DNA from 3 places in the Pseudomonas sp. LBUM1671 genome. Region 2 is predicted to be linked to each of the others. Evidence: predicted binding sites of a transcription regulator. Region 2 holds the regulator's gene; each other region holds the start of a gene.

Region 1 (4,115 bases), 720 kb from region 2:
CCACAGGTCAATCATCGTTTATCAGGCCTTTTATATGCGTATCAAAGTCCACTGCCAGAACCGCATCGGCATCCTGCGCGACATTCTCAACTTGCTGGTCGAGTACGGGATCAACGTCGCTCGCGGCGAGGTCGGCGGAGAGCATGGCAACGCGATCTACCTGCATTGCCCGAACCTGATCAACATTCAGTTCCAGGCATTGCGTCCGAAATTCGAGTCGATTGCCGGGGTGTTTGGTGTCAAGCGTGTAGGGCTGATGCCCAGCGAGCGTCGGCACATGGAGCTCAATGCCTTACTCGGTGCGTTGGAGTTTCCGGTGTTGTCGATCGACATGGGCGGCTCCATCGTCGCGGCCAACCGTGCGGCGGCGCAGTTGCTGGGTGTGCGGGTCGATGAGGTGCCGGGCATTCCGCTGTCCCGATATGCCGAGGATTTCGACTTGCCGGAACTGGTGCGCGCCAACAAGTCGCGGATCAACGGGCTACGGGTCAAGGTCAAGGGCGACGTGTTTCTCGCCGACATCGCGCCGCTGCAATCGGAGCATGACGACAGCGAAGCCATGGCCGGGGCGGTGCTGACGCTGCACCGGGCTGATCGGGTCGGTGAGCGCATCTATAACGTGCGCAAACAGGAACTGCGTGGGTTCGACAGCATCTTCCAGAGCTCCAAAGTCATGGCCGCCGTGGTGCGCGAGGCTCGACGCATGGCGCCGCTGGATGCGCCGCTGTTGATAGAAGGCGAAACCGGCACCGGTAAAGAGTTGTTGGCGCGTGCCTGTCACCTGGCGAGCCCTCGCGGTCAATCACCCTTGATGGCACTCAACTGCGCCGGTCTGCCGGAATCGATGGCCGAGACCGAGCTGTTCGGTTACGGCCCCGGCGCTTTCGAAGGGGCGCGAGCCGAAGGCAAGCTTGGGCTGCTGGAGCTGACGGCGGGCGGTACGCTGTTTCTCGATGGCGTCGGGGAAATGAGCCCGCGCTTGCAGGTGAAATTGTTGCGTTTCCTGCAGGACGGATGCTTCCGTCGTGTGGGCAGTGATGAAGAGGTTTACCTGGATGTGCGGGTGATCTGCGCGACGCAGGTGGACTTGTCCGAGTTGTGCGCGCGGGGTGAGTTTCGCCAGGACCTGTATCACCGCTTGAACGTGTTGTCGCTGCATATCCCGCCGCTGCGTGAATGCCTCGACGGTTTGACGCCGCTGGTGGAGCACTTCCTCGACCAGGCCAGCCGGCAGATCGGCTGCCCGTTGCCGAAACTGGCGCCGGCGGCAATGGAGCGGCTGAGTCATTACCACTGGCCGGGCAATGTCCGGCAGTTGGAGAACGTGTTGTTCCAGGCGGTTTCCCTGTGCGAGGGCGGGACCGTGAAAGCCGAGCACATTCGCTTGCCGGATTACGGCGTGCGTCAGCCGCTTGGCGATTTCTCCCTCGAGGGCGGGCTGGATGCGATTGTCGGGCGCTTTGAGAAAGCGGTGCTGGAACGGCTGTATTCCGAGCATCCGAGCAGTCGGCAACTGGGCAAGCGCTTGGGGGTTTCCCATACGACCATTGCCAACAAGTTGCGTGAGTATGAAGTCGGAAAAGAACCCGGCAACACCTAGGTCCCTGTAGCAGCTGTCGAGCACCGCGAGGCAGCGTTCGGCTGCGCAGCAGTCGTGAAGCCAGACACCGCGGTGTGTCAGGAAAACCTTGCATGCCGGATTTGCGACGGCTTCGTCGCCGAACGCTGCCTCGCGGTGCTCGACAGCTGCTACAAGGGTTCGGTTGAGCCCGTGGAGTCGGCACTTGCCACCAAACGGCATAACTCCGCCGGTTTTTCGTCTCCGATACATTTCCCCAATTCCCGCAAAACCCCTCAAGTCCTTTGTTTGCCGGGCCTCGCGTCGTCAGAAAAAAGTTGGTCTGTAAATTGCTTGTCGCTCAGCAGTACAGCGGTGGACGGCAAACGTCCGGCATGCAGAGGAAAGAGCGTGGATAAGTACCTTTATGTGGCAATGACCGGCGCCAGCCAGAATGCACTGGCGCAGAAGGCTCATGCCAACAACCTGGCAAACATCTCCACCAACGGTTTTCAGAAGGACCTGGAACAGGCCCGCTCGATGCCGGTGTTTGGTGACAGCTTTCCGGCGCGTGCGTTTGCCATGACCGAGCGACCGGCCACCGACTTCTCTCCAGGTTCGCTGGTTCAAACCGGTCGTGACCTCGACGTCGCGGTGCAAGGCAATGGCTGGATCGCCGTGCAGACCCCCGATGGCGCAGAAAGCTACGTGCGCACCGGCAGCCTGAACGTGGACGCCCTGGGCGTGCTGCGGGCCGGCAACGGTATGCCGGTGATGGGCAATGGCGGACCGATCGCCGTGCCGCCCGAGCAGCAGATCGAAGTCGGCGAAGACGGCACCATCAGCATCCGTGCGATGGGCGAAGGCCCGCGTGTGATGGCTGAAGTCGACCGCATCAAACTGGTCAACCCGGACCTGAAGAACATGACCAAGGGCCTGGACGGTTCGATCCACACCAAAGACGGCAAGCCGGCGCAAGCCGATGCGGGCGTCAAACTGGTGTCCGGGTTCCTTGAGTCGAGCAACGTCAATGCCGTGGAAGAAATGACCTCGGTGCTGGCGCTGGCCAAGCAGTTCGAGCTGCACATCAAGATGATGAACACCGCCAAAGACGATGACCAGGCCATGGCTCGGGTCTTGCAGATCAGCTAATTATCAGAACGTCGCGCCGTAAAACAGGCGCACGAGGAGAATCGAATGCTTCCGGCTCTATGGGTTGCCAAAACAGGTCTGTCCGCCCAGGACACCAACCTGACGACCATTTCCAACAACCTGGCGAACGTGTCGACCACGGGTTTCAAACGTGACCGCGCCGAGTTCCAGGACTTGCTCTATCAGATCAAACGCCAGCCAGGCGCCCAGTCGACCCAGGACAGCGAACTGCCGTCGGGTCTGCAAGTGGGTACCGGTGTGCGCATCGTCGGCACCCAGAAAAACTTCACCGCCGGCAGCCTGCAAACCACCGAGCAGCCGCTGGACCTGGCCGTCGACGGTCGCGGTTTCTTCCAGATCCTGCAGCCGGACGGCACCACGTCCTACACCCGTGACGGTACGTTCCACCTCGACTCCAACGGTCAGATCGTCAACGCCAGCGGCTTCGCCCTAGAACCGGCCATCGTCATTCCGAACGACGCGCAGACCTTCACGGTCGGTCGCGACGGCACCGTGTCCATCACCGTTCCGGGTAACCCGGCCAACCAGGTGATCGGCAACCTGCAAACCGCCGACTTCATCAACCCGGCCGGCCTGCAAGCCGTGGGGAACAACCTGTTCCTGGAAACCGCTGCCAGCGGCGCGCCGCAAATCGGTACGCCGGGCCTGAACGGTTTCGGTACCACGCTGCAGAACACCCTGGAAACGTCCAACGTCAGCACCGTTGAAGAGATGGTCAACATGATCACCACTCAGCGCGCCTACGAGATGAACTCCAAGGTGATCTCCACCGCCGACCAGATGCTCTCGTTCGTAACGCAGAATCTGTAATCAGTCTATGAGGCGACCATGAGGTCGCCTGCAACACCGTGAGGTAGGGTCATGAATCGCTTTGTATCTGTTCTGGCACTGAGTGGGGTCGTCGTGCTCGCGGGCTGCGTCGCTCCGCCGCCCAAGCCCAATGACCCTTACTACGCCCCGGTGTTGCCGCGCACGCCGCTGCCGGCTGCCGCCAATAACGGCTCGATCTACCAGGCCGGTTTCGAACAGAACCTGTACAGCGACCGCAAGGCGTTCCGGGTCGGTGACATCATCACCATCACGCTGAATGAGCGGACTCAGGCCAGCAAGAATGCCAACTCGCAAATCGGCAAGAACAGCAAGACCGACATCGGTCTGAGCTCGTTTTTCGGCGGTGGCCTGAGCACCAGCGATCCAGTGGGCAGCGGTAGTCTGAGCCTGGACGTCGGCTACGAAGGCGACCGCGCAACCAAGGGCGACAGTAAATCCGGGCAGAGCAACAGCCTGACCGGCTCGATCACCGTGACCGTCGCTGACGTGCTGCCCAACGGCATCATCGCCGTGCGCGGCGAGAAGTGGCTGACGCTCAACACCGGCGATGAGC
Region 2 (4,115 bases):
GCAGCCGGCGTGCAGACCGCTATCATCAGCGGCCGCAAGACCCCGGTGGTCGAACGTCGAGCGAAAAACCTCGGCATTCCACACGTTTACCAGGGGCGCGAAGACAAACTGGTGGTGCTCGACGAGCTTCTGGCTCAACTCAACCTAAGCTATGAACAGGTCGCCTATCTGGGCGACGATTTGCCGGACCTGCCGGTGATTCGTCGCGTGGGCCTGGGCATGGCCGTAGCAAACGCCGCCAGCTTCGTGCGCGAACACGCCCACGGCATCACCCTGGCCCGTGGTGGCGAGGGTGCCGCACGCGAATTCTGTGAATTGATCCTGCGCGCCCAGGGCCGCCTCGATGCGGCCAACGCCGCGTACCTGTGAGCCCACTATGCTGAGCAAAAAGATTCGTAACATCCTGTTGTTCGGTTGCATCGCGGCGCTGTTCGCCGCGGTCGGCTACTGGAACATCAGCCCCGAACGCTTCCTCGACAAACCCGTGGTCAAGGTCGATGAAAGCGCGATCGACTATTACGCCCTGAACGCCCACAGCGTGCAGTACCTGCCGGACGGCAAATTGCAGTATGAAATGACGTCCGACAAGGTCGAACACCTGAAAGTGAGCGAGGTGACGTTGCTGACCAACCCTGACCTGAACATGTTTCGTGGTACCGAGTTTCCCTGGCACGTCCAGAGTGAGCACGGCGAAGTCAACCCGGACGGCACTCAGGTCGAGCTGATCGACTCGGTCCGCATCACGCGTTTCGACGAGAAAAACCGCAAAACCCTGATTACCACCACCCGTATGACTGTGTTCCCCAAGGAGCAATATGCGCAGACCGATCAACCCGTTAGAATCGACGGCGCTGGCGGTGTATCGACAGGCAACGGAATGAAAGCGTACTTGAAAGAAAGCAGGATACACCTGCTATCGAACGTAAGAGGACAGTATGAGGCTCGTTAAAACTCTCCCTATTTTGCTCAGTCTGGGCGCAGCACTGGGAAGCGTGAGCGCCTGGGCTCTGCCGAACGATCAAGAGCAGCCTATCCGCATTCAGGCCGACGACGCCCAACTGGACGACAAGAATGGCGTTGCCACCTATAAGGGTGACGTGATCATTACTCAGGGCTCGATGAAGGTCACCGGCAATACCGTGACCATCACTCGCACCTCGACTGGCGACATTGACGTGGTGACATCGGTGGGCAACCTTGCCTACTTTGAGCAGATGCAGACGGCTGGCGACACCAAGCCTGTGCAAGGCTGGGGGGTGACCATCCAGTACCACGCCTCGCAAAACCGCGTCGTGCTGATCGATAAAGCGAAAGTCATCGACAAGGACAACAACACCACCCAAGGCGAGAAAATCGTCTACGACACCCAGAAAAAGCTTGCGAGCGCCGGGCGTGCTACGGGCAGCAAGGTCACCGAGTCGCGTCCGCGCATTGACATGGTGATCCAGCCGAAAAAGAAAACCGAAGAGCAAAAGGCCCCGTAATGGCAACTCTGAAAGCTCAGCATCTGGCCAAGAGCTACAAGAGCCGCCAGGTCGTGCGTGACGTCAGCCTGTCCATCGACAGCGGTCAGATCGTCGGCCTGCTGGGCCCTAACGGCGCCGGCAAGACCACCTGCTTCTACATGATCGTTGGCCTTGTGCAGGCCGATCAGGGTCGCGTACTGATCGACGACCTGGACGTCAGCCACCAGCCGATGCACGGTCGTGCAAAGGCCGGTATCGGCTATCTTCCGCAAGAAGCGTCGATCTTCCGCAAACTCTCGGTTGCGGACAACATCATGGCCATCCTCGAGACCCGCAAGGAACTCGACAAGGCCGATCGTCGCAAGGAGCTGGAAAGCCTGCTGCAGGAATTCCACATCAGCCACATCCGCGACAACCTCGGCATGAGCCTGTCCGGTGGTGAGCGCCGCCGCGTGGAAATCGCCCGGGCACTGGCCACCAACCCGAAATTCATCCTGCTCGATGAACCTTTCGCCGGTGTGGACCCGATCTCGGTGGGCGACATCAAACAGATCATCTACCACCTCAAGGCCAAAGGCATTGGCGTGCTGATCACTGACCACAACGTCCGTGAGACCCTGGATATCTGCGAAACTGCCTACATCGTAAACGATGGCCAGCTGATCGCCGAAGGTGACTCCGCCACCATCCTGGCCAACGAACTGGTCAAAGAAGTGTATCTGGGCCACGAGTTCCGCCTGTAAGCGCTGACGTGTCTGGCTGGTTGTCCGAGCGCTCGTCTCGATAAAAAATCAATACTTTTTTATTGTTACAGCGCTCTAGGCAAACGCTGCAGTTTCGGGCATATAATTTGCTTATGTTTGGCGCTCCGGCGCCCTGTAGTGGATGGCGCATGTGCGCCGGCGAATAAGGTGTTAAGCCCCTGCCATGAAACCATCGCTAGTCTTGAGAATGGGCCAGCAGCTGACGATGACACCGCAGCTGCAACAGGCCATCCGCCTGCTCCAATTGTCGACCCTGGACCTGCAACAGGAAATCCAGGAGGCCCTGGAGTCCAATCCGATGCTCGAACGCCAGGAAGAAGGCGACGACTTCGATAACGCCGACCCATTGGCCGACAAAGCCGAACAGCTCCCCAACGCCGATGTTTCGGAACCCTCCTACCAGGAAACCGCCCCGACGGTGGATAACCTCGAGGAAGGTGACTGGAACGAGCGCATTCCCAACGAACTGCCTGTCGATACCGCGTGGGAAGACGTCTACCAGACCAGCGCCAGCAGCCTGCCCAGCAGCGATGACGACGAGTGGGATTTCACCACCCGCACATCGGCCGGCGAAAGCCTGCAAAGCCATTTGTTGTGGCAACTGAACCTGGCACCGATGTCCGACACCGATCGCCTGATCGCCGTGACCCTGATCGACTGCATCAACAATCAGGGTTACCTGGACGAAACCCTCGAGGAAATTCTCGAAGCCTTCGATCCGGAACTGGACATTGAACTGGACGAAATCGAAGCCGTCCTGCACCGCATCCAGCAATTCGAGCCGGCCGGCATCGGCGCCCGCAACCTGGGTGAATGCCTGCTGCTGCAACTGCGCCAGCTGCCCGCCAAGACGCCTTGGCTGGCTGAAGCCAAGCGCCTGGTCACCGACTACATCGACCTGCTCGGCAGCCGCGACTACAGCCAGCTGATGCGCCGCATGAAGCTCAAGGAAGATGAACTGCGCCAGGTGATCGAACTGGTGCAGAGCCTCAACCCGCGTCCGGGCTCGCAGATCGAGTCGAGTGAAGCCGAGTACGTTGTCCCTGACGTGATCGTGCGCAAGGACAACGAGCGCTGGCTGGTCGAGCTGAACCAGGAATCGGTGCCACGGTTGCGGGTCAACGCTCAATACGCCGGTTTTGTACGCCGCGCCGACACCAGTGCCGACAACACCTTCATGCGCAATCAGCTGCAAGAAGCCCGCTGGTTCATCAAAAGCCTGCAAAGCCGCAACGAAACTCTTATGAAAGTAGCCACCCAGATCGTCGAGCATCAGCGCGGCTTCCTGGAGTACGGCGACGAAGCGATGAAACCGCTGGTCCTGCATGACATCGCCGAAGCGGTAGGCATGCACGAATCGACGATTTCCCGGGTGACCACACAGAAATTCATGCATACCCCTCGGGGCATATATGAACTGAAATACTTTTTCTCGAGCCACGTCAGCACCTCCGAAGGCGGTGAATGCTCGTCCACAGCGATCCGCGCGATCATCAAAAAACTGGTTGCTGCGGAAAATCAGAAAAAGCCGTTGAGTGACAGCAAGATCGCTGGTTTACTGGAGGCACAAGGCATTCAGGTGGCTCGCCGCACCGTCGCCAAGTACCGCGAATCCCTCGGGATCGCGCCTTCGAGCGAACGCAAGCGGTTGATGTAGAGCCACGCCACAGCGTTCCAGTGGCAGGCATTTCTGCCTGCCGCTTTATGCACTGGCAACGAAGGAGAAGCTGTATGCAAGTCAACATCAGTGGACACCAACTGGAAGTGACCGAACCTCTTCGCACCTACATCGGCGAAAAACTCCAACGATTAGAGAGGCATTTCGACAAGATCACCAACGTGCAGGTCACGATGACGGTCGAAAAGCTCAAGCAGAAAATCGAAG
Region 3 (4,115 bases), 1.2 Mb from region 2:
TGCGCGGGTTGGCGAACCGGTGCATCCGGAAACCGGCAGACCCGAAGGTCTCCCACGCACAGCCGCCATAATTCGAGATGGGAATAATTCCCTGGTTCGAACGTGGTCACGATGCGTTTAGATGCTATCCAGGTCGCCAAACCCAGTGCTGAATATTCAGCTGGGGATGAGCTTAGGAACCTGGGCTTCGCGGCGCTATCGGACGGCGGTGGTGATCTTTGTAGGACGTTGCCGAGATGGTGGCGGGGCGGAAGATCAAAAGATCGCAGCCTGCGGCAGCTCCTACAGGGGTGTGGTCTGTCCAGTGTGGGAGGGCTGGTAGACCGAGGCGACTCTAATCGCGAGCAGGCTCGCTCCCACAGGGGACTGCATTGTCAGCTGGGTTATTCGGTGGGCGGGTTGAGCTTCGTTTCCAGCTCGGCAACCTTCGCTTCGAGGCTTTCCAGCCGCGCCCGAGTCCGTGCCAGCACAACCATCTGGCTATCAAACTCTTCACGACTCACCAGGTCCAGCTTGCTGAAGCCGCTCTGCAACAGCGCCTTGAACTGGCTTTCGATTTCGCTTTTCGGCAACGGGGTTTCGCCGCTGAAGAGGCGGGAGGCGGTGCCGGTCAGGGCGTCGAGGAAGTCTTTGGGTGCGAGCATGGGAAATGTCCTGTCAACAATGGCGGGCAGTGTATCACGCAGTGTCTATAGTCAATTCCGACAGCAGGCATGCACGCTTTTCGCGCATGTGGATGGACGGTCGCGCACTGTTGTTGTGCGTATCTGTCGGGCTGATTGTGTGAAGCGGCTGTCCGCAGCGGCCAAGGGATTGAATTCAGTGGGTTTTGGCGAGATGGCAAGCTTTCTGCTTAGTCAGTAGTAACCCATGCACTGATGCAGTCGCTGTGACGAATGCAGTGCGCCAAGCGGAACGGGGAGTTGTTTCGTGAGGAGCGGTTAGCTGGCGTCGGACGGGCAGGTAAGGTCGACGATGCGTTACAAAGCCAGGCACTGCGCTTAGACTTGAGACGGGTTTGTTTTCCTGGGGCAAGTCCACCAATTCGGGAGAGAGTTTTCATGAAGCTAGTCACTGCCATCATCAAGCCGTTCAAACTGGACGACGTGCGCGAGTCGCTGTCCGAGATCGGCGTGCAGGGCATTACCGTTACTGAAGTCAAAGGCTTCGGTCGGCAGAAGGGTCACACCGAGCTGTATCGCGGCGCGGAGTACGTGGTCGATTTTCTGCCCAAGGTGAAGATCGATGTCGCCATTGACGACAAGGATCTGGACCGGGTTATCGAGGCGATAACCAAGGCCGCCAACACCGGCAAGATCGGTGACGGCAAGATCTTCGTGGTCAATCTGGAACAGGCGATTCGCATCCGTACCGGCGAAACCGATACCGACGCGATTTAAACGCCGCCACAAACCCAACGCCCCAGGAGAAAACAATATGACTCTGCGTAAATTCGCAGGGCTAGGAGCCCTGTTGTCCCTCGTAATGCCCAGCCTGGCTATGGCGGCAGACGAAGTGGCGGCCCCAGTCCTCAACTCCGGCGATACCGCCTGGATGATGACCTCGACAGCCCTCGTGCTGTTCATGACCATTCCCGGCCTCGCGCTGTTCTACGGCGGCATGGTTCGCTCCAAAAATATTCTTTCCGTGATGATGCAGTGCTTCGCCATTACCGGCCTGATCAGCATTCTGTGGGTCATTTATGGCTACAGCATCGCGTTCGACACCACCGGCATGGAGCAGGGCGTCGTCAACTTCAACTCGTTCTTCGGTGGCATGGGCAAGGCATTCCTCGCCGGTGTCACGCCGTCGAGCCTGACCGGTCCTGCGGCGCTGTTCCCTGAGGCGGTGTTCATCACCTTCCAGATGACCTTCGCCATCATCACCCCTGCGCTGATCGTCGGTGCCTTCGCCGAGCGGATGAAGTTCTCCGCCATGCTGATCTTCATGGGCGTGTGGTTCACTCTGGTTTACGCACCGATTGCGCACATGGTCTGGTCCGGCAACGGCGGCCTGATGTGGGACTGGGGCGTGCTCGACTTCGCCGGCGGCACCGTGGTGCATATCAACGCTGGTGTGGCTGGTCTGGTTGCATGCATCGTGCTCGGCAAGCGCAAAGGCTTCCCGACCACGCCGATGGCGCCGCACAACCTCGGTTACACCCTGATGGGCGCCGCGATGCTGTGGGTGGGTTGGTTCGGTTTCAACGCCGGTTCCGCCGCTGCGGCCAACGGCACCGCCGGTATGGCGATGCTGGTGACCCAGATCGCAACCGCCGCCGCTGCACTGGGCTGGATGTTCGCCGAGTGGATCACCCACGGCAAACCAAGTGCACTGGGTATCGCTTCGGGTGTTGTGGCCGGTCTGGTCGCCATCACCCCAGCCGCTGGCACCGTGGGCCCGATGGGCGCGCTGGTCATCGGTCTGGCAGCAGGCGTGGTGTGCTTCTTCTGCGCCACCACCCTGAAACGCAAACTTGGCTATGACGATTCCCTGGACGCCTTCGGTGTGCACGGTATCGGCGGTATCCTCGGCGCGATCCTGACCGGTGTGTTCGCCGCACCGTCCCTGGGTGGCTTCGGCACCGTCACCGACATCGCCGCTCAAGTCTGGATTCAGTGCAAGGGCGTGGGCTTCACGGTGATCTACACCGCGATCGTCACCTACGTCATTCTCAAGGTACTGGACGCTGTCATGGGTCTGCGTATCACGGAAGAAGAAGAGGCCGTCGGTATCGACCTGGCACTCCACAACGAACGCGGCTACAACTTGTAAGCACGCGCATAAAAAACTTGCCCGGCTTGCCGGGCATTTTTTTGTCTGGAGTTTGTCAGTGAAGGGACTGCTGAAAGGTTTTTTCGTACACGTTTAGTGGCGTTTACGACGGGCGTTTTTCTGCGGCCAATGGCTTACATGATTGAAGGAATATTAGGGCCTTTGTTTTTTCCCAGAGCGCGCTAGAATGCGCCCCGAACGTGCGGAGAACTGTATGTGGCAACAGACTCTGATTACCCTGCGGGCACGGCCCCGGGGCTTTCATCTGGTAACGGACGAGTTACTCGCCGGCCTGCCTGAACTCAAGGCGTGTCGGGTCGGTCTGTTGCACTTGTGGCTGCAGCATACCTCGGCGTCGTTGACCATCAACGAGAACGCCGATCCGGCGGTACGTCGCGACTTCGAACGATTTTTCAATCGTCTGATCCCACAAGGAACAGACGGCTATGAGCATAACGACGAAGGCCTGGACGACCTCCCGGCGCACTTCAAGGCCAGCGTGCTTGGCTGTCAGCTCAGTTTGCCGATTTCGGCAGGCCGACTGGCGCTGGGGACCTGGCAAGGCGTTTATCTGGGCGAGCACCGTGATTTTGGCGGTGCCCGTAAAGTCCTCGCCACCGTGCACGGTGAAGAGGCATGAACCGCTGGTCACCAGCGGTTATTGAATTTTTCCGGCAGCTGTCGACAGACGGTGAAGCTGGGCTATAACTAATCTGCTTTTCGCAAGTCATGAGGTAGAACATGAGCGACGATGATCTGGAAAACGACGACCTCGAAGTAGGCGACGACGACGAAACCGAAGAAGGTCTGGAAGCAGCGGCCGAAGACGTCGCTGAAGACGACGGCGGTGAAACGCCCGTTCCGACCGCCAAAGGCAAAGCCAAGGCTGCGGTGTCGGTTGACGAGCTGCCGAGCGTCGAAGCCAAGAACAAGGAACGCGACGCCCTGGCCAAGGCCATGGAAGAGTTTCTGGCACGGGGCGGCAAGGTGCAGGAAGTGGAGGCCAATGTGGTCGCCGATCCTCCCAAGAAGCCTGATAACAAGTACGGCAGCCGGCCTATCTAAAGCGTCTGCCCTTGCTTGCTGAAAAGCCCGCCGTCGCTGCGGGCTTTTTCATGCCTGAAACAAAATTCTTCGGTTTGGCACTATCCCCTGTGGGAGCGGGTGTGTGTAATCTCAGGATCAGTGTTGGGAATTCCAGAGGGCCAACAACGCCGGCAGCTCGGTCAGGCTGCGGATCTCCGCATCCGGCGCCTTCTCGGCTTCCCAGGCCTTGCCCGTCGGGTTAAACCAGATCGCCCGCAACCCAGCCTGCTGCGCCCCGGCAATGTCATCCCCTG

What was found. Region 2 encodes sigma-54, which starts transcription at its own class of promoters, with help from an activator protein. Its sites were predicted from a motif close to ANTGGCATNNANNTTGCTNT; they were not measured.
Positions count from the first base shown of each region.
Region 1: ACA060_RS07620 (flagellar basal body rod protein FlgF) is a predicted target of sigma-54. The motif match lies at 1,896-1,915, and genes of this name have one in related genera.
Region 3: glnK (P-II family nitrogen regulator) is a predicted target of sigma-54. The motif match lies at 837-856, and genes of this name have one in related genera.

Region 1 covers NZ_CP166782.1:1,687,803-1,691,917, forward strand. Annotated here, with positions in the region: gene ACA060_RS07615 (sigma-54-dependent transcriptional regulator) at 35-1,600, shown strand; gene ACA060_RS07620 (flagellar basal body rod protein FlgF) at 1,970-2,710, shown strand; gene flgG (flagellar basal-body rod protein FlgG) at 2,756-3,541, shown strand; gene flgH (flagellar basal body L-ring protein FlgH) at 3,593-4,115, shown strand, end outside.
Region 2 covers NZ_CP166782.1:968,511-972,625, reverse strand. Annotated here, with positions in the region: gene ACA060_RS04270 (KdsC family phosphatase) at 1-369, shown strand, start outside; gene lptC (LPS export ABC transporter periplasmic protein LptC) at 377-949, shown strand; gene lptA (lipopolysaccharide transport periplasmic protein LptA) at 936-1,484, shown strand; gene lptB (LPS export ABC transporter ATP-binding protein) at 1,484-2,209, shown strand; gene ACA060_RS04250 (RNA polymerase factor sigma-54) at 2,394-3,887, shown strand; gene hpf (ribosome hibernation-promoting factor, HPF/YfiA family) at 3,962-4,115, shown strand, end outside.
Region 3 covers NZ_CP166782.1:6,081,383-6,085,497, reverse strand. Annotated here, with positions in the region: gene ACA060_RS28210 (accessory factor UbiK family protein) at 384-644, opposite strand; gene glnK (P-II family nitrogen regulator) at 1,062-1,400, shown strand; gene ACA060_RS28200 (ammonium transporter) at 1,438-2,775, shown strand; gene ACA060_RS28195 (secondary thiamine-phosphate synthase enzyme YjbQ) at 2,990-3,415, shown strand; gene sutA (dormancy-specific transcriptional regulator SutA) at 3,517-3,840, shown strand; gene ACA060_RS28185 (HAD family hydrolase) at 3,958-4,115, opposite strand, start outside.